3 regions of the Bacillus sp. 11B20 genome follow, and region 1 is predicted to be linked to each of the others. Evidence: riboswitches for the same ligand, from Rfam matches in the RefSeq annotation. Region 1 holds a riboswitch; each other region holds the start of a gene.
The links. A riboswitch is a leader RNA that binds a small molecule or an ion and turns the genes downstream of it on or off. The one in region 1 is predicted to bind S-adenosylmethionine.
Positions count from the first base shown of each region.

Region 1 (5,740 bases):
GATAATGAGATCATTACCATCTTTTACGAGTTCTGTCAGCCCTTTTTCATATGTATCAGTTTCTGCAATTTCTCTATAATCAAATTCAATGCCAAGCTCATCACGTGCTTTTTCTAATCCTTTAAATGATGAATCGTTAAATGATTGATCACCAAGACCATCATCTGTGAGCATAACGCCAATATGCTTCGCAGTTGATTTTGGCGACCCCTCCTGTTGATTACCGCATGCGGCGAGCACCATAAGCATGGCTGCCATCAGAAGCAATGAAATCTTCACTTTCATCCAAAAACACACTCCTTTTATCATCCTTACTCCTTTTTTATCGGATTTGAGGGGCGTTGTTTCAATGCTATAGTGAAGGTTTTCATGACTTTTTTCATAGAAAAAATCCATTATTTAAGACAAAAATAAAAAAGTGAGCAAATGCTCACTTTTAGATCATTGACAAAGGGCTAAAATGAACTTTATTTTAGAACTTTGTCTTCTTTTCAGCGTGACCTGAAAACCTTTGCAGTCTAGGAGGGACGAGTACCGGAGCGGAGCGAATTTGACATTCGTGAGTACTGGCACGCAGGACTGACACCGAATGCGAGGGTTTGTCTGCACGCTGAAGTGAGCAAATGCTCACTTTTTCTCGTATGTCCAGCCTTCTTTTTGGTAAACGAGATCATTTTTCATCAGATGACCTAGTGCTCGTTTAAAGGCGGCTTTGCTCATTTGAAATCTTTCGCGGATATCCTCTGGATCACTTTTGTCTCCGTAAGGCATGGCGCCGTTTCTTGTTCTCATATAGGTTAAAATTTCTTCTGCATCGACAGATAATGCATCCTGTTTTCTAGGAAGCAGAGAAACGTTCACGGTTCCATCCTCTTTCACTGCAATAACGCGTCCCGTAACGGTCGATCCTAGTCTTGGCTCTTCTTTTCGTTCCGTGCGGTGAATAAACCCTCGCACACCTGTATCTGTCAGCATAAAAGAACCTGTCGCAATTAAACGATAGATTGTTCCAGTGATTTCTTTGTTCATTAAGGTTTCTGGTGCCTCAGTAAACAATTCACTGATCACGTCTTCTGTGGCTGGTTTTGCGAACATTCTGCCGTAACTTGTGACTTTCAGCATACAGTAGAGTTTGTCTCCTTTTTTCGGCCATGCTTCCTCAAATGGCGGGAGGTGTTCTGTTGCAACAAGTGCATCCTTTGATAGTCCAACATCGACAAATGCACCCATGTCTTCTACCACGTCTACAACTTGTACCCAGCCATATGTATGTGCGTTAATTGTAGGGATTTTCATTGTGGCAGCGAGTCTTTCTTCATGATCTACATATAAATAGACCTCTACTTCATCTCGGTCATCAAGATCCTCTGTCATTTCACTGCGGTGCAGGAGAACCGAATCTTCACCATCTGTCAAAAAGTAGCCGTATTCCATTTCGTTCTCTATTTGCAAGGTCAGTTGCTCACCTGGTCTCATGTTCTCTTCCTTCCTATCTGCCCATAAAAGAGCGTTCGTTCATCTTTTGATTCACTTTATTCTACTATACTTCTCCCCGCATGAACATCTCTAGTTCTGTTAGCTAAAGTGGACAAACTGGTCACGATTTATACCGCAGCCGGCTGAACTCTTTGCCTCATCTCTTCGATAAAGTTTCTTCTTCGCCTATTGGCATGATAAAATAGACGCAATATCAATACTTGGAGGTCATGTGTGATGGCAAAAGAAAGCTCATTTGACATTGTATCGAAAGTCGAACTGCCTGAGGTGCAAAACGCTGTTCAAGCAGCGCTGAAAGAAATTAAAAACCGTTATGATTTTAAAGGAAGTAAAAGTGACATTTCTCTCGAAAAAGAAGAACTTGTTCTCATTTCTGATGATGACTTCAAGCTTGAGCAGCTAAAAGATGTACTTGTGACAAAGCTTATCAAACGAAATGTGCCAACTAAAAACATCGATTACGGAAAAACCGAGCATGCTCTTGGCGGTACAGTACGCCAGCGTGCGAAGCTGATCAGCGGGATTGATCAAGACAACGCTAAAAAGATCAACGCACTCATCAAGCAGTCTGGCATCAAAGTGAAATCACAATTTCAGGATGACCAAGTGCGTGTGACAGGGAAAAATAAAGATGATTTACAAGAGGTTATTTCTCTTATGCGTAAGGCTGATTTGCCGATCGATGTCCAATTTATAAATTTTCGATAAATTTCAAATTTTCCATTGATTATTTTTGCATTTTTCGTTACAGTTGATGGAAGTTCAATTCATTGACATGTTCATATTGCTTTCTTATCAAGAGAGGCAGAGGGACTGGCCCTGTGAAGCCTCAGCAACCGGTGTAGTAGAAATCTATTTTCTATGACCAAGGTGCTAAATCCAGCAAGCAACTGCTTGGAAGATAAGGAGAAGAATTACGATACAGCCAAAAAGTCTTCTTCTTATCAGAAGGCTTTTTTTGTTACATAGAAATAAGGAGGAATACAATGGGCCTATTACAAGACTTACAAAATCGCGTACTGATAGCTGACGGAGCGATGGGAACACTTTTATACTCTTACGGCATTGACCGCTGTTTTGAAGAATTAAATTTATCGAAAGAGGATGAAGTGAAACGCGTGCACGAAGCTTATGTGCAGGCAGGCGCTGACATCATCCAAACGAACACATACGGTGCGAATTATATTAAACTATCCCGCTACGGCTTAGAGGAAGAAATGAAACGCATCAATACAAAAGCGGTACAAATTGCAAAAGCAGCCGCTGGCTCTGCTTATGTTCTCGGAACAATTGGCGGCATTCGAACGTTTAACAAAAATGCCTACTCTATAGAAGAAATCAAACGAAGTTTTAGAGAGCAGCTGTACATCCTATTAAATGAAGAGCCTGACGGATTATTGCTTGAAACGTATTATGACATAGAAGAAGCGAAGGCTGTTCTCCAAATTGCTCGCAAAGAAACGACTCTTCCGATTGTCATGAATGTCTCTATGCATGAACAAGGCGTTTTGCAGGATGGTACCCCGCTGAAGGATGGTTTATCTGAGTTATCATCTCTTGGTGCAGATGTCGTCGGCATCAACTGCAGGCTGGGCCCTTATCACATGATTCAGGCACTCGAAGGCGTTCCACTTTTAGAAAATTCGCATTTATCTGTCTATCCTAACAGTAGTCTCCCCTCTCTTGAAGAAGGCAGACTCGTCTATGATACTGATAACGATTATTTCCGAAAAAGTGCACTTGAATTTAGAAATCAGGGCGCACGCATTATCGGAGGCTGCTGTGGAACAACACCTCAACATATTAGCACAATGGCTGAAGCGGTCAAAGATTTAGCACCGATTACTGAAAAAGAAGTGAAGGTGTTAAAAGAAGAAATCATTTCCATCCAAGATCAGCGCACTGAACCAGGTCTTGATGAGCTGGCTGTGAAAAAACGATCGATTATCGTAGAGCTCGATCCACCGAAGAAGCTGAACTTCGAAAAATTTCTCGTTGCTGCAAATGAATTAAAGAATGCTGGCATTGATGCGTTAACGTTAGCCGATAATTCTCTTGCGACTCCGCGCATTAGCAATGTCGCTTGCGGCGCATTATTAAAGCAGCAGCTTGATATGCGTTCTCTTGTTCATATCACATGCCGCGACCGTAATTTGATTGGGCTACAATCCCATTTAATGGGGCTCGACACCCTTGGATTAACCGATATTTTAGCGATCACAGGCGATCCATCTAAAATTGGAGACTTCCCAGGTGCAACATCTGTCTATGATTTAACCTCCTTTGATTTGATTCGTCTCATCAAACAATTTAATGAAGGCCTTTCTTTCTCAGGAAAGCCTCTTGGCAAAAAGACCAATTTTTCAGTGGCTGGCGCGTTTAACCCAAATGTGCGTCATATAGATAAAGCGGTCAAACGTCTTGAGAAAAAAATCGAATACGGCGCTGATTATTTTATTTCACAGCCTGTTTATTCTGAAGAACAGCTTGTGAAAATTCATGAGGAAAGCCGCCACTTGGATAAACCAATTTACATCGGCATTATGCCGTTAACAAGCAGCCGAAATGCAGAGTTTATTCATCACGAAATTCCCGGCATCAAATTATCTGATTCTATTCGTGACATTATGGCTAAGGCTGGCGAGGATAAAGAAAAGCAGCGAGCAGAAGGTTTAGCGATTGCCCGCTCTTTATTAGATACAGCCTGCGAATTGTTTAATGGCATTTATTTAATTACTCCTTTCCTTCGATCAGATTTAACAGCAGAACTGACCACCTACATCCATCAGAAAGAAAAGGAGTCTAACATCCATGTCAACTATCACTGAACAGCTCAAAAAACGCATCCTCGTCCTTGATGGTGCAATGGGCACAATGATTCAAAACGCCAACCTGACAGCAGAGGAATTTGGCGGAGAAGAGTATGAGGGCTGTAACGAGTATTTGAATGTGACAGCCCCTCACATCATCCGTGCGATCCATAGGGAGTACCTCGAAGCAAGTGCCGATCTCATTGAAACAAATACGTTCGGCGCGACAAAGCTCGTTCTTGATGAATATGGGCTTGGCCACCTTGCCTATGAACTCAATGTTCGAGCTGCACAGCTGGCAAAGGCTGAAGCAGACCGTTTCTCCACACCGGATAAGCCACGTTTTGTTGTAGGCGCAATGGGCCCAACAACGAAAACATTATCTGTAACAGGCGGTACAACCTTCAGTGAGCTCGTCAGAAACTATGAAGAACAGGCCCGCGCTCTAATTGACGGAAAGTGTGATGCCCTTCTTTTAGAAACAAGCCAAGACATGCTGAATGTAAAAGCTGGTTTCAAAGGAATTCAGGAAGCCTTTCAGCAGACGGGCATTCAATTACCACTCATGGTATCAGGAACGATTGAACCAATGGGCACCACCCTTGCTGGTCAGGATATCGAAGCCTTTTATATCTCTCTTGAGCATATGAAACCCATCAGTGTGGGCCTGAACTGTGCGACTGGTCCAGAATTTATGACAGACCACATCCGCACGCTCTCCTCCATCGCAAAGTCAGCGGTGAGCTGCTATCCGAATGCTGGTCTCCCAGATGAAGAAGGCCAATATCATGAATCCCCTGCTTCTCTTGCTAAAAAAATCGCTGCCTTTGCTAAGGAAGGCTGGTTAAATATTGTCGGCGGCTGTTGCGGAACGACACCTGCACATATTCAAGCATTGTCAGATGAAGTACGCACGATTCAGCCGCGTCATATCACTCGCGAATCACCGCAGCATACCGTATCAGGAATTGAGCCCCTTATTTATGAGGATTCAATGCGTCCTCTTTTTGTAGGCGAACGGACCAATGTCATTGGTTCTCGCAAATTCAAACGGCTCATTGCGGAACAAAAGTTTGAAGAAGCAGCAGAAATTGCTCGTGCTCAGGTGAAAAATGGCGCTCACGTCGTTGATGTGTGTCTCGCCGATCCAGACCGTGATGAGGCAGCAGACATGGAAGGCTTTTTACAAGAAGCGATGAAAAAGGTGAAAGCTCCTTTTGTCATTGATTCAACGGATAAACACGTGATTGAAAAGGCACTCACCTATTCTCAAGGGAAAGCCATCATCAATTCTATTAATCTTGAGGATGGCGTGGAACGTTTTGAAGAGATTCTACCTCTTGTGAAGCTATATGGCGGTGCACTTGTTGTTGGCACAATTGATGAAATAGGAATGGCTGTGACAGCAGAACGAAAGCTTGAAATTGCTATAC
Region 1 covers NZ_JBLZWZ010000007.1:204,750-210,489, reverse strand. Annotated here, with positions in the region: gene ACN6NB_RS05240 (BMP family lipoprotein) at 1-285, opposite strand, end outside; gene ACN6NB_RS05235 (CvfB family protein) at 628-1,476, opposite strand; gene ACN6NB_RS05230 (YajQ family cyclic di-GMP-binding protein) at 1,714-2,205, shown strand; SAM riboswitch class I at 2,287-2,405, shown strand; gene ACN6NB_RS05225 (bifunctional homocysteine S-methyltransferase/methylenetetrahydrofolate reductase) at 2,484-4,325, shown strand; gene metH (methionine synthase) at 4,309-5,740, shown strand, end outside.

Region 2 (5,740 bases), on a different contig from region 1:
ACACACTTAATTTATTAGAGGGGATTGAGATGGCTAGTGAACTTAGATAATAAGGAAGATACGTCGATTCTAAAGGTCGACCACCTTGGTTTTCAATATGGGAATGCAACCATCTTGAAAGATTTGTCTTTACATATTCAAGGCCCTGGTCTTTATGCCCTTTATGGAGAAAGTGGTAGTGGAAAGACAACATTTATTAACGTTATTGCATTGATTCAAAAACCGAGTTCTGGGAAGATGATGTTGTTCAACCAGTCCATTGATTATACAAATCAAGAACAGGTTGATAAATACCGCAAGAAAATTGCCTATTTCTTTCAAGATCTGAACTTGATTGAGTCTTTAACCGTCAGAGAAAATTTACATGTCATCTCGTTAATTAATGAACAAGAAGTCTCAAATGAAAGATTAGCAGAACAGGCTAAGAAGCTTAAAATGAGCGAGAAACTTGATGTCACAGTAAGTAATCTGTCAGGCGGAGAAAGGCAACGCGCTGCTTTTTTGAAAATCATGCTGTTTGATTATTCATTGATTCTATTAGATGAACCAACAAACAACCTTGATAAAGATAACATTCAGATGATGCTTGGTATGTTATCTGAATTGAAGAAAACGAAGACGATTTTAGTCGTTACACACTCTGATACGGTTGTGCAACATGCCGATGTTGTCCTTCGTTTTGAAGATTTGAATAAAAAGGACCAGTCCATATGAAAAAATTATTCGTCTTTGAGTATTTAAAAAAGAAACATCGATCGACTCTGAGAAAATTGGCTGTTTTGAATTTTGTATTGCTGATGTTAATCTTTTTCTCCATATTTACTATCTTGATTTCTGCTGATAATATTTATAAAAATGTATTGACTAACGATCGCCTATCAATGGTTTTAATTAATGGATATTCGAAAACTGGTGAGTATCAATACGATACAGATAAAATTAAGCGGATGCCGAATGTCAAAGACATTGTTTACGAATATGACGTCTCGTTATCTATTGAAGCAAATGGAGAAACGGATATATTGTCAGCTTTATCATTCAATTCGACAACAAAAGAAGCTGTGAGTTATGAAGGGGATCTAAAAGAAAACACTATTCTGCTTCCAGAAAGATTTAAAGGCAAAAAAATAAAAGCATATGATGGTGAAGTAGAACCATTAAAAGCGAATATTGAGTACTACAAAGGAGAAGGGAATTATTTTTTAAAAGATTACAGTTACCTATCACCAGATCTGTACAAAAAATTGAGTAGTCAAATTAAGATTGGTGAGAACTACGATGGTGTTAGAACACTCATTGTTAATTTAAATAAAACCGAGGATATTTATGAGTTTGTGAACCAGTTCGATCGAATGTTCGATGAAGAAGATGTTTTTGTATACTACCAAGCGCAAGGTCTAGAAAAACTAGTTGCTAATTCAAAATTGTCATTTTTGCTGCTTGTTGTTTTTCAAATCATTTTATTTGTGGTGATTGCTTTTATTTATCGAGGTCAGATGCATACACTCATTAGCATTTTGAATCGAGATTTATTGTCCTTGTATTTAAATGGGATGTCACCAAAGGATATGATCAAGCAATTTTACAGTAGTATAGACAAGATGAACCTAAAAGTGTATATTGTTGCGTTACTATTTATTGCCGTCTTGGGTGCTTTCCTACTTGGACAATTACCGGGAGAGATCATTCTATGGATTGGTGGTACAGCAGTTGGACTTCTACTTATCTTGGTTCTATTGAATAAATGGTTTGTGCGATACATTATCACAAAACGTATGAAGAAAGAACTGTCACAAGAGAATATCGTATCAAGATTACGAAACTAAGAAAAAGAACTGCTTATTGGCAGTTCTTTTCTAATAATAAAACCCTTAAACTTAGAGAGCTTAGAACAAGATGTTTTATTTCCACACTTGATCAGCAATCTCAATCACATGACGCAGTTTTTCCCATTGCTGTTCTTCTGTTAACAGGTTGCCTTCCTCTGTTGAGGCGAAACCGCATTGTGGACTCAAACAAATTTGGTTAATGTCCACATATTGAGCCGCTTCCTCAATGCGTTTTTTAATCTGTTCAACTGGCTCAAGCTCACCGTATTTTGAAGTGACAAGGCCTAGTACGATTTGAAGGTTTGGGTTCTTCACATATCGAAGAGGCTCAAATCCGCCAGAACGATCGTCGTCGAATTCTAAAAAGAGACCATCAAGATCTAAGCCGGCGAAAATTGTTTCTGCCGCTGCTTCGTAACCACCTTCAGCAGCCCAAGTTGATTTAAAGTTACCGCGGCAAATGTGCATAGTAATCACCAAATCCTCTGGGCGATCGGCAACAGCTTCATTGATTGTCTTCGCAAACGACTCACGAAGTTCATCCTCTTCACGGCCAAAGGCTTTGATTTGCTCGTGACCTTTTTCAGAAAAGAACACGGCCCATGCCGTATCATCCAGCTGCAAGTAGCGGCAGCCTGCATCATAAAAAGCACGGATGGCTTTCTTATACGCCTGTGCCACATCATGGTGGAATTCCTCTAAGCTGTCATACACTCCTTCTTCAAGCTTTCCACGGAAAAAGAGCATATTGGGACTTGGAATCGTCATTTTAGCCGTATGATCACCAGCGATGCTGTGAAGGAAACGATAATCCTCCAACATTGGATGATCTGTAAAATCGATCTTGCCTGTTACCTTGATCCCTCTTGCTTTTGTCGTCGTGTTATGGAATTGAATGCCCTGATCTGCTTCAAATCCTTCAACCCCATCGAGTCCTTCCAGAAAGTCAAAATGCCACCATGCACGTCTGAACTCACCATCTGTGACAACCTCTAACCCAATTTCTTTTTGCTTCTCTACAATACGTGTGATTTCTTCGTTTTCAATTTGTCGGAGTTGTTCTGCTGTCAGCGTACCGTCTGCTTTTAGCTTGCGTGCTTCCTTGATGCGTTCTGAACGTAGTAAGCTTCCTACTTGATCTGCGCGGTATGGCGGTTTCGTTGTTTTCTTTCCAATGGTTTTTACTTGTGTCATGCTGAATCCCTTCTTTCTTCAGGTTAAAAAATCAAATAAAAAAGCTCTTCCTTGGATAAGGAAGAGCATCATATACTGTGAGAACTCTGCCTTATCTTCAAACAAGCATCTGCTTGCTTAAGGAATTAGCACCATTCTGTTCCTAGGAACAGCGGTTGCCGGGTTTCACAGGGCCAGTCCCTCCACCACTCTTAATAAGGTTACCTTTTGATTCAATTTTCTTAATAAACACAATTATTCAACGTTTTTAGGGAAAAGTCAATGGTTTTTACAATTTAATTTCCTACATGAACAAATCAGCAACAAGAACACCAGCAAGTCCGACAAGTGAAAGCACGGTGACCATCAAAGTCCACGTTTTAAAGGTTTGAGCCATTGATAGGTTAAAGTATTCTTTATAAATCCAGAAACCTGCATCATTCACATGAGAGAACGTGATACTGCCGGCACCTGTTGCGATCACCATTAACTCAGGGCTGACACCCGTCAGGCCAATCAGTGGTGCAGAAATGCCAGCCGCCGTGAGACCGGCGACAGTCGCTGATCCTAAAGAGACACGAAGGACAGCAGCAATGAGCCAAGTCAGAAGCAGGGGAGAAAGTGTGCTTCCTTGCATGATCCCTGCAATGTATTGATCGACGCCGCTATCAATGAGCACCTGTTTAAAGGCGCCTCCGCCCGCAATAATTAATAAAATCATGGCAATAGAGCCGATAGAATCCGTGATGGACTTCATTACGTCATGCATGCTCTTTCCTCTTCCAAGCCCAAACGTGTAGATGGCAAGCAGCACTGAGATTAATAGTGCAATCGCCGGTTCGCCTAAAAACTCAGCGGTAGGCAGCAATGGGGAGGAAGGGAAGAAAATTTCTAGAAATGCTCTGAAAGTCATAAGCAATACAGGCAAAACAGCGGTGAAAATGCTAATGCCGAAGCTAGGCATTTCTTCTTCTGTGAATTCCTTTGGATTAAATAAGTTCTTTGGGATATGTGCGTGCAACTGGTCTTTTTTAAATAGTTTTGTAAACAGAAGTCCACCTACTAAAACAGCAGGAATCGCTAAAATAATCCCAACCAATAAGGTTTGTCCCATGTTTGCTTGAAAGACATTCGCAATGGCAGTCGGCCCTGGGTGAGGAGGGAGGAAGCCATGTGTGGTGATGAGAGCAGCGACAAGCGGCATGCCCACATACAGCACAGGAAGTCTTGCAGCCTGAGCGATCGTAAAGACTAATGGAATTAAAATAATGAATCCGGTTTCATAAAATAGAGCAATTCCAATCACAAATCCAGTCAGCATTGTCGCCCATTGGATTTTTCCGATGCCAAATCGGTCAATGAGTGTCATCGCGATACGCTGAGCACCGCCAGAATCAGCCATCAATTTCCCAAGCATCGCTCCAAAACCGAGAACGAGTGCCAGGTGTCCGAGCGTACTGCCAAGTCCTTTTTCGACGGAAGCAATCGCTTCTAGTGGTGTCATCCCTTCTAACACAGCAACAATTAAAGAGACAATAATCAAAGAAATGAAAGCGTTTAACTTAAAGACAACCATGAGTAAAAGCAATAACAAAACGCCAAGTCCAATAAACACTAACGACATGATCTTTCCTCCTTTGTGGTGCATAAGGGGGCGCAAACACCCCCTATGCCTTATCCTTCAAGTATGTCTACAGCTTCTTTTAACGTATCCTTTGACCCAACATTTCCCGGGAAAATCACATAAGACATGAAAGGGAATTTACTTTCTTCTCCTGTTTGCCAAACAGGGATCCCTGGTTTGATTTGACCTGCCACGGTCGCACGTCTCACGCTAAGTCCTCTTGTCCCAATATCGCTGGAGGTGATTCCGCCTTTGGCAATGAGATACTTAGGACGAATGGTGAGGCGCTGGACAATACTTGTCACAGCATCACTAATCTGTACAGAGAGCTTTAATTCTTCCTCTTGGCGATCATCCCCAAGATCAAGCCGTTCTCTTCTTGTATAAATAGCCACAGATTGACCTGCTACCAACAGTGCTTCAGTTTGCTGAATGACACGGTCAATTTCTTTGCGAAAGGCATCAGGCTCTAACACGAGGTGGGTATTAAATTCAATAAAAGCCATCTCTTTATTTTGCTCAAGCGCTTGTAATTGTTCTGTTGTTTTTTTTACATGAGAACCGACCATAATGAGACCACCATGAGGGCTTTCTTCTTGTATCAAGTCATCTCTTGTTAATAAGGCGTGATCCCCTATACCGCCAAGTACTTTTGTGAGCGCCGCCGCACTTCTGAACATCAGCTGCTGTCCTGCTTGAATGGCTTCAATGAGAGCGGTGACAAAGACTTTGACATCGTCATAGTCCACTGCGTTTACAACCACTTTTTTGAAGTCCTTCACACCAATGAGCTGTTGTTTGATTTGATCGATGCGTAAAGCCCGCAGATCAGCTAACGAAATGTAGGTCGTGTTCTTTTTTGTGAACAATCCCTCTGACTTTTCTTCAATCCATTCTCCTAGATGAGAGGATTGAAAGCCGAATGTACGGTCTCTTGCAAATTCTGTATCACCAGCAGGAATTAATTCGTGTCCTTCCTGTACGTAATGAATATTGTCGATCGTAAAGCGTCCGCCTTCTTGGAAAAAAGGAAGAAGGATTTCTCCATCGAACTGGCGGGAGCTTTGCTGTTCAATGGTCGTTCTGAGTACTTCAGTTTCAAGCGGAAAGTGTC
Region 2 covers NZ_JBLZWZ010000009.1:827,378-833,117, reverse strand. Annotated here, with positions in the region: gene ACN6NB_RS18535 (hypothetical protein) at 1-50, shown strand, start outside; gene ACN6NB_RS18530 (ATP-binding cassette domain-containing protein) at 37-714, shown strand; gene ACN6NB_RS18525 (hypothetical protein) at 711-1,826, shown strand; gene ACN6NB_RS18520 (5-methyltetrahydropteroyltriglutamate--homocysteine S-methyltransferase) at 1,902-3,023, opposite strand; SAM riboswitch class I at 3,112-3,224, opposite strand; gene ACN6NB_RS18515 (gluconate:H+ symporter) at 3,307-4,626, opposite strand; gene ACN6NB_RS18510 (four-carbon acid sugar kinase family protein) at 4,677-5,740, opposite strand, start outside.
Region 2: linked by a shared signal. The riboswitch ahead of ACN6NB_RS18520 (5-methyltetrahydropteroyltriglutamate--homocysteine S-methyltransferase) and the one ahead of ACN6NB_RS05225 (bifunctional homocysteine S-methyltransferase/methylenetetrahydrofolate reductase) in region 1 are both predicted to bind S-adenosylmethionine.

Region 3 (5,740 bases), 400 kb from region 1:
CACCAACCACAGCCCCTACTGTGACCTCACTTGTTGATAAAGGGATCGCCATCAGATTCGCTATGAAAAGTGATAGTGCAGCAGAACCAATGATAATACAAACGATTTCAAGTGTAATGACTGATTCTGGCATAATACCAGAGCTGATCGTTTTGACGACCTCACCGCCGCCAATCACTGAACCTGCTAAAATCCCAACTGCACAAACGCTGAGCGCATAAATGGGCTTTTGAATCGCGCCTGACCCGTACGCAATGCCCATAGAAGCAGCTGCTCCGCTTGCGCCTATGTTTAAAGCAAAGAATAGACTAAATAAAATTGCGGCGATTTCCATACATTATGCTCCCTTACTCATGTAATCCGCACTCTGTCTTTGCTGTGCCTGACCATCTGCCAGAACGCAGATCATCTGCAGTAAATGCTGGCTGTGTACACGGTGCACAGCCGATACTTGGATATCCCTGGTCATGCAGCGGATTATAAGTAAGTTCTTCTCTAGATGCATATCTCCATATGTCCTTCCACGTCCAATGGATAAGCGGACATACTTTCACTGATTTGAATTTTTCATCCTTATTTAAGAAATTCGTCCCTGCTCGTTTTGGTGACTGCTCTCTTCTTAAACCGGAAAGCCAAGCTGGATAACCAGATAGGGCTTCTTGCAAAGGAATGACCTTACGCATATGGCAGCAGCTTTGAGGATTTGTTTTCCATAATTGTTCACCGTGCTGCTCATTTTGCTGTTCAACCGTCAGCTCAGGCGTTTTCAATTCAATGTCTAAACCCGGGTATCTTTCCTTTACTGCATCAATTGTGTCGTATGTTTCTTTAAAATGCAGACCTGTATCTAAAAAGACAATTTTCGCATCTTTTTTTACTTTTGCAATCAGATCAATCAGAACGATGCCCTCAATCCCAAAGCTGCACGCATATACGAGCTGGTCACCATAATGACCGTACGCCCATTTCAGTACAGACAGGGCTCCTTTATACAAATCATCTTCTTGAAATGTAATGGACGGCTCTTGCCAATTTTCATAAGTTAACATGATTTCTCCCCTTCCGGAGTACAGCTCATATTGCTTTTTTCCGCACTACTTCAATCTAATTTTTTCGTTCTTTTCCACTTGAATCACTTGACCGTCCTGAACAATTAACGTAATTGAACCGAATTTCATATCCCCAATCAGTTCTTGCATATGCTTTACTAAGTCCTCATCCTGATTTTGTTTCACTTCCATCTCCTCTTCCTCCTCACCGTTAAAATAAAAAAACTTTCTTTCAGTCCGAAAGAAAGATGAGGAAGCTCACGATTTCCTTATCTTTCAAAATAGAATCATTTTGCAGGAAGTAGCACCTTGCGAATCGCAGGTTGCCGGGTTTCATCGGGCCAGTCCCTCCACCTCTCTGGATAAGAGTTTCAATTTGTCTTAAATATTAACACAATTCAAACAAAAGTCAACCCGACTTTATTGATAGGATTAGTTTTTATTAAAATTTGAGTCTATTTTACTATTTTTACCTAAACAAAAAAACTGTGCGGGCAGGCACAGTTTTTGTTAACGATGGGCTTTCACTTTTCAGACCGTTTCTTCCATCCAAGATTCAGAGGAAGGATCTTGTCTCCAGCGTTTTAGTTTGTTCATCGCAGCAGGCTCAATCGCTTTCAATTCAAGTGCCACGTCTGTCAATGTGTCATAGTCTGTTAAGGTGACATATGGAATATTTTTTTCTTGAAATGCTGCCGCTGCTTTTGGCAGTCCGTATGTGAAGATCGCGGCAACTCCTAGTACCTCGCAGCCCTCATCTTGAAGAGCAGCGACCACTTCAAGTACACTGCCTCCTGTGGAAATAAGGTCTTCTACAACGACAACCTTTTGGCCTTTTGATACGGCCCCTTCAATTTGATTTCCTTTTCCATGTGCTTTCGGCTTACTTCTGACATAACACATCGGGATGTTCAAGCGGTCTGCTGCTAATGCCGCATGAGGAATGCCTGCTGTTGCAGTACCCGCGACAACCTCTGCTCCCTTGAAATGAGTGAGAATCAAATCTTTTAGACCTTCAGCAATGTCGTGTCTCACTTGTGGATATGACAATGTCAGGCGGTTATCACAATAGATCGGTGATTTTATACCGCTCGCCCATGTAAACGGTTCGTCTGGTTTTAATGAGACCGCTTTGATTTGTAATAGATGTTTCGCGATTTTTGATTTCATCTGGCAGTCACTCCCACTCTTTCAAAATTTGATGATAGGCTTCTATTGGTTTATCAACTTTTGTGATTGATCTTCCGACAACGATTTGTGAAACACCTTGCTCTTTTGCATAGGCCGGTGTCGCCACGCGCTGTTGGTCATCGGTTTGATCATTCGGTAAGCGAATTCCTGGCGTTACAGTGAGAAAGGATGGTGAAATATGTTCATGAAGTGCTTTAGATTCATGAACAGAGCAAACAACCCCGTCTAGCCCACTTTCATATGCTAATTGTCCGTACCGGATAACAGTCTCTTGCAGCGGACGGTCAATGAGTAATTCATTTCTCATCATGTCTTCTGACGTACTAGTCAGCTGGGTCACTGCAATGATGCCCGGGCGGTTTTGTCCGGCAGGGGTTCCGCTTTCAAGTCCCTCTAACGCAGCCTGCATCATTCGTTTCCCGCCAGCAGCATGCACATTGACCAAATCAACACCAAGTGCAGCAAGCCGGTTCATCGCTTTTTGCACGGTTGTTGGAATATCATGTAATTTTAGATCAAGAAAAATGCGGCAATTTTTTTCTTTCAGCGCATCAAGAATGGCAGGTCCTTCTTGGTAAAACAGCTCCATGCCGACCTTCACAAATAATGGTGTCCCTTCAAAAGGGTCTAAAAAGGCAAGCGCGTCCTTCCCTGATGGAAAATCAAGCGCGATGATGGGCAAGTGCTTCATGTTTCCAGCTCCTTCCGATGCATTCCTCTACAGATGAATAACCATATGCTGCTAACACATTTGGCAGCTCTTCAATAATTTCCGGGCAAATAAATGGATTTACAAAATTGGCTGTGCCGACAGCTACTGCACTTGCACCTGCTAGTAAAAATTCAAGTACATCTTCAGCACTTTGCACTCCGCCCATCCCGATAATCGGAATAGAAACCGCTTGACTCACCTCGTGTACCATGCGCACAGCGACCGGTTTGACAGCTGGTCCTGATAATCCACCTGTTTTATTGGCAAGGATGGGTTTCCCTGTTTTTAAATCTAAACGCATACCGATTAATGTGTTAATCATGGTGAGTCCATCCGCTCCAGCAGCTTCAATCGCTTGAGCAATCTCCACAATATTTGCTACGTTAGGTGACAGCTTGACATAGACAGGTACAGACGAGACTTCCTTGACCGCTTTTGTCAATGACGCCGCCATATTTGGATCTGTACCGAAGGCAATCCCGCCTGTTTTCACATTTGGGCAAGAAATATTCAGTTCAAGGGCATGAACATTTTTTGCTTGGCTGATTTGCTTGGCTACTTCCACATAATCATCAACCTGTGAGCCAGCAACATTCGCAATAATAGGTGTATCAAATTGTTCAAGCCAAGGCAGCTCATTTTCAAGCACGCCTTTTAGACCCGGATTTTGAAGGCCGATTGCATTAAGCATACCAGCTCCTGTCTCGGCTACCCTTGGCGTGGGATTGCCAAATCTCGGTTCAAGGGTTGTGGCTTTGATCATGATACCGCCTAGCAATGATAGGTCATATAAGGATGCAAATTCTCTCCCGAACCCGAAGCAGCCTGATGCAGGGATGATTGGATTTTTTAAAGATAATCCCGGTAACTCAACGTTTAGCATGACAACGCCACCTCCTCTGCTTTAAAAACAGGTCCATCAAGACAGACTTTGACGTAAGGTTTGTCGAGCTGATCGGTATGACAGACACATGCAAAGCACGCACCAATTCCGCAGCCCATTCGTTCTTCCATCGAAATGTAGACGGGCTTATCAGGATACGTGTCTTTCAGCGCTTTTAGCATAGGTGTTGGACCGCATGAAAGCAGCACATCAAAGCTCAGGTTTTGCTCTTTTATCACATCTGTTACAAAGCCTTTAGCACCGTATGTGCCATCAACCGTTGCAATAAACGTATCGCCGAGTGCTTGAAATTTCTCCTCGTAAAATACATCCTTTTTCGATTGAAAGCCGAGGACATGCTTCACGATGACGCCTTTTTTCGTTAAACGCTTGGACAGTTCATATAGAGGCGGTACGCCAATTCCGCCGCCGACTAGTAATGCCGTCTCTCCGGGCTGGACGACTGAAGGATCATACCCGTTTCCAAGCGGCCCTAATACATCGACTGATTCTCCCTCCCGCTTTTGGGAGAGGAGCTTTGTGCCCTCTCCCTCTGCGCGGTAAATGATGGTTGCTTCTTGTTGCTCGGCATGAATGTTGGCAATACTGATCGGTCTTCTCAGCAGTGGTGTCATGGATTCACTGACCTTTAGATGAAGAAATTGTCCAGCCGTTTGAAAGGAGTCCACAAGGTCACCTTTTAATGTCATTTCGTAAATATGATCAGCGATCTCTCGGTTCGAGACGACCGTCAAGTATGCTTTTTTCATATCGTTACTGTCACCTCAGCATTCGTTTTCACTTCTGGCATTTCATCCGCTCTAAATGTCATGCTCTCAAGCACTCTTAAAATGGCTTCTGCAGTATCTAGGGACGTTAAGCAAGCCACTCCGTTTTCAACAGATTCACGTCTAATTCTAAAGCCGTCTCTTGCCGGCTGTTTTCCTTTTGTTAAGGTGTTGATGACAAATTGCGCTTCCCCGTTTCGAATGACATCGAGAAGATTTTTGCCTTCTTCTCCGATTTTGCCGACCACACTTGATGGAATGGAGGCTTGTTTTAAATAATTCGCCGTTCCTTCTGTCGCTAAAATATGATAGCCGATTGAATGGAATCTTCTTGCGATCTCAAGTCCTTCTTCTTTATCCTTATCAGCCACTGTCAGAAGTACTGTTCCGTCATTAGGAATTTGAATACCTGAGGCAATCAATCCTTTATATAGGGCTTTTTCGATCGTGACATCTTTCCCCATGACTTCACCTGTTGATTTCATTTCAGGTCCGAGTGTAATATCGACTCTTCTTAATTTAGCAAAAGAGAAGACTGGGACTTTAACGTACACTCCTTCTTGCTCTATGTGAAGCCCTTCTTCGTAGCCATAATTTTTGAGCTTGTCTCCTAAGATGACTTTTGTCGCAAGGTTGGCCATCGGAATGCCTGTGATTTTACTTAAGAAAGGAACCGTCCGGCTTGATCGCGGGTTCACTTCAAGTACATACACTTCACCTTTTGATAGGACAAATTGGATGTTCAAAAGCCCAATAATGTTAAGTCCTTTTGCAAGCTTGATCGTGTATTCTGCAATCTTCGCTTTGATGTCCTCAGACAATGTTTGCGGCGGATAGACCGCAATCGAGTCACCAGAGTGAACTCCGGCTCTTTCAATGTGTTCCATAATACCTGGGATCACGACAGTTTCGCCATCAGACACGGCATCTACTTCAATTTCTTTTCCTGTCAAATACTTGTCAATTAACACTGGATGCTGCGGATTGACCTTCACCGCATTCTCCATGTAGTGAAGAAGCTCGGCTTCTTGATACACAATTTCCATCGCGCGGCCGCCTAATACATAGGAAGGACGGACAAGGACTGGGTAGCCAATTTGATTGGCAATCTCTACTG
Region 3 covers NZ_JBLZWZ010000007.1:600,779-606,518, reverse strand. Annotated here, with positions in the region: gene ACN6NB_RS07360 (inorganic phosphate transporter) at 1-334, opposite strand, end outside; gene ACN6NB_RS07355 (phosphoadenylyl-sulfate reductase) at 348-1,049, opposite strand; gene ACN6NB_RS07350 (DUF2292 domain-containing protein) at 1,095-1,199, opposite strand; SAM riboswitch class I at 1,316-1,418, opposite strand; gene pyrE (orotate phosphoribosyltransferase) at 1,581-2,219, opposite strand; gene pyrF (orotidine-5'-phosphate decarboxylase) at 2,227-2,931, opposite strand; gene ACN6NB_RS07335 (dihydroorotate dehydrogenase) at 2,903-3,835, opposite strand; gene ACN6NB_RS07330 (dihydroorotate dehydrogenase electron transfer subunit) at 3,829-4,605, opposite strand; gene carB (carbamoyl-phosphate synthase (glutamine-hydrolyzing) large subunit) at 4,602-5,740, opposite strand, start outside.
Region 3: linked by a shared signal. The riboswitch ahead of ACN6NB_RS07350 (DUF2292 domain-containing protein) and the one ahead of ACN6NB_RS05225 (bifunctional homocysteine S-methyltransferase/methylenetetrahydrofolate reductase) in region 1 are both predicted to bind S-adenosylmethionine.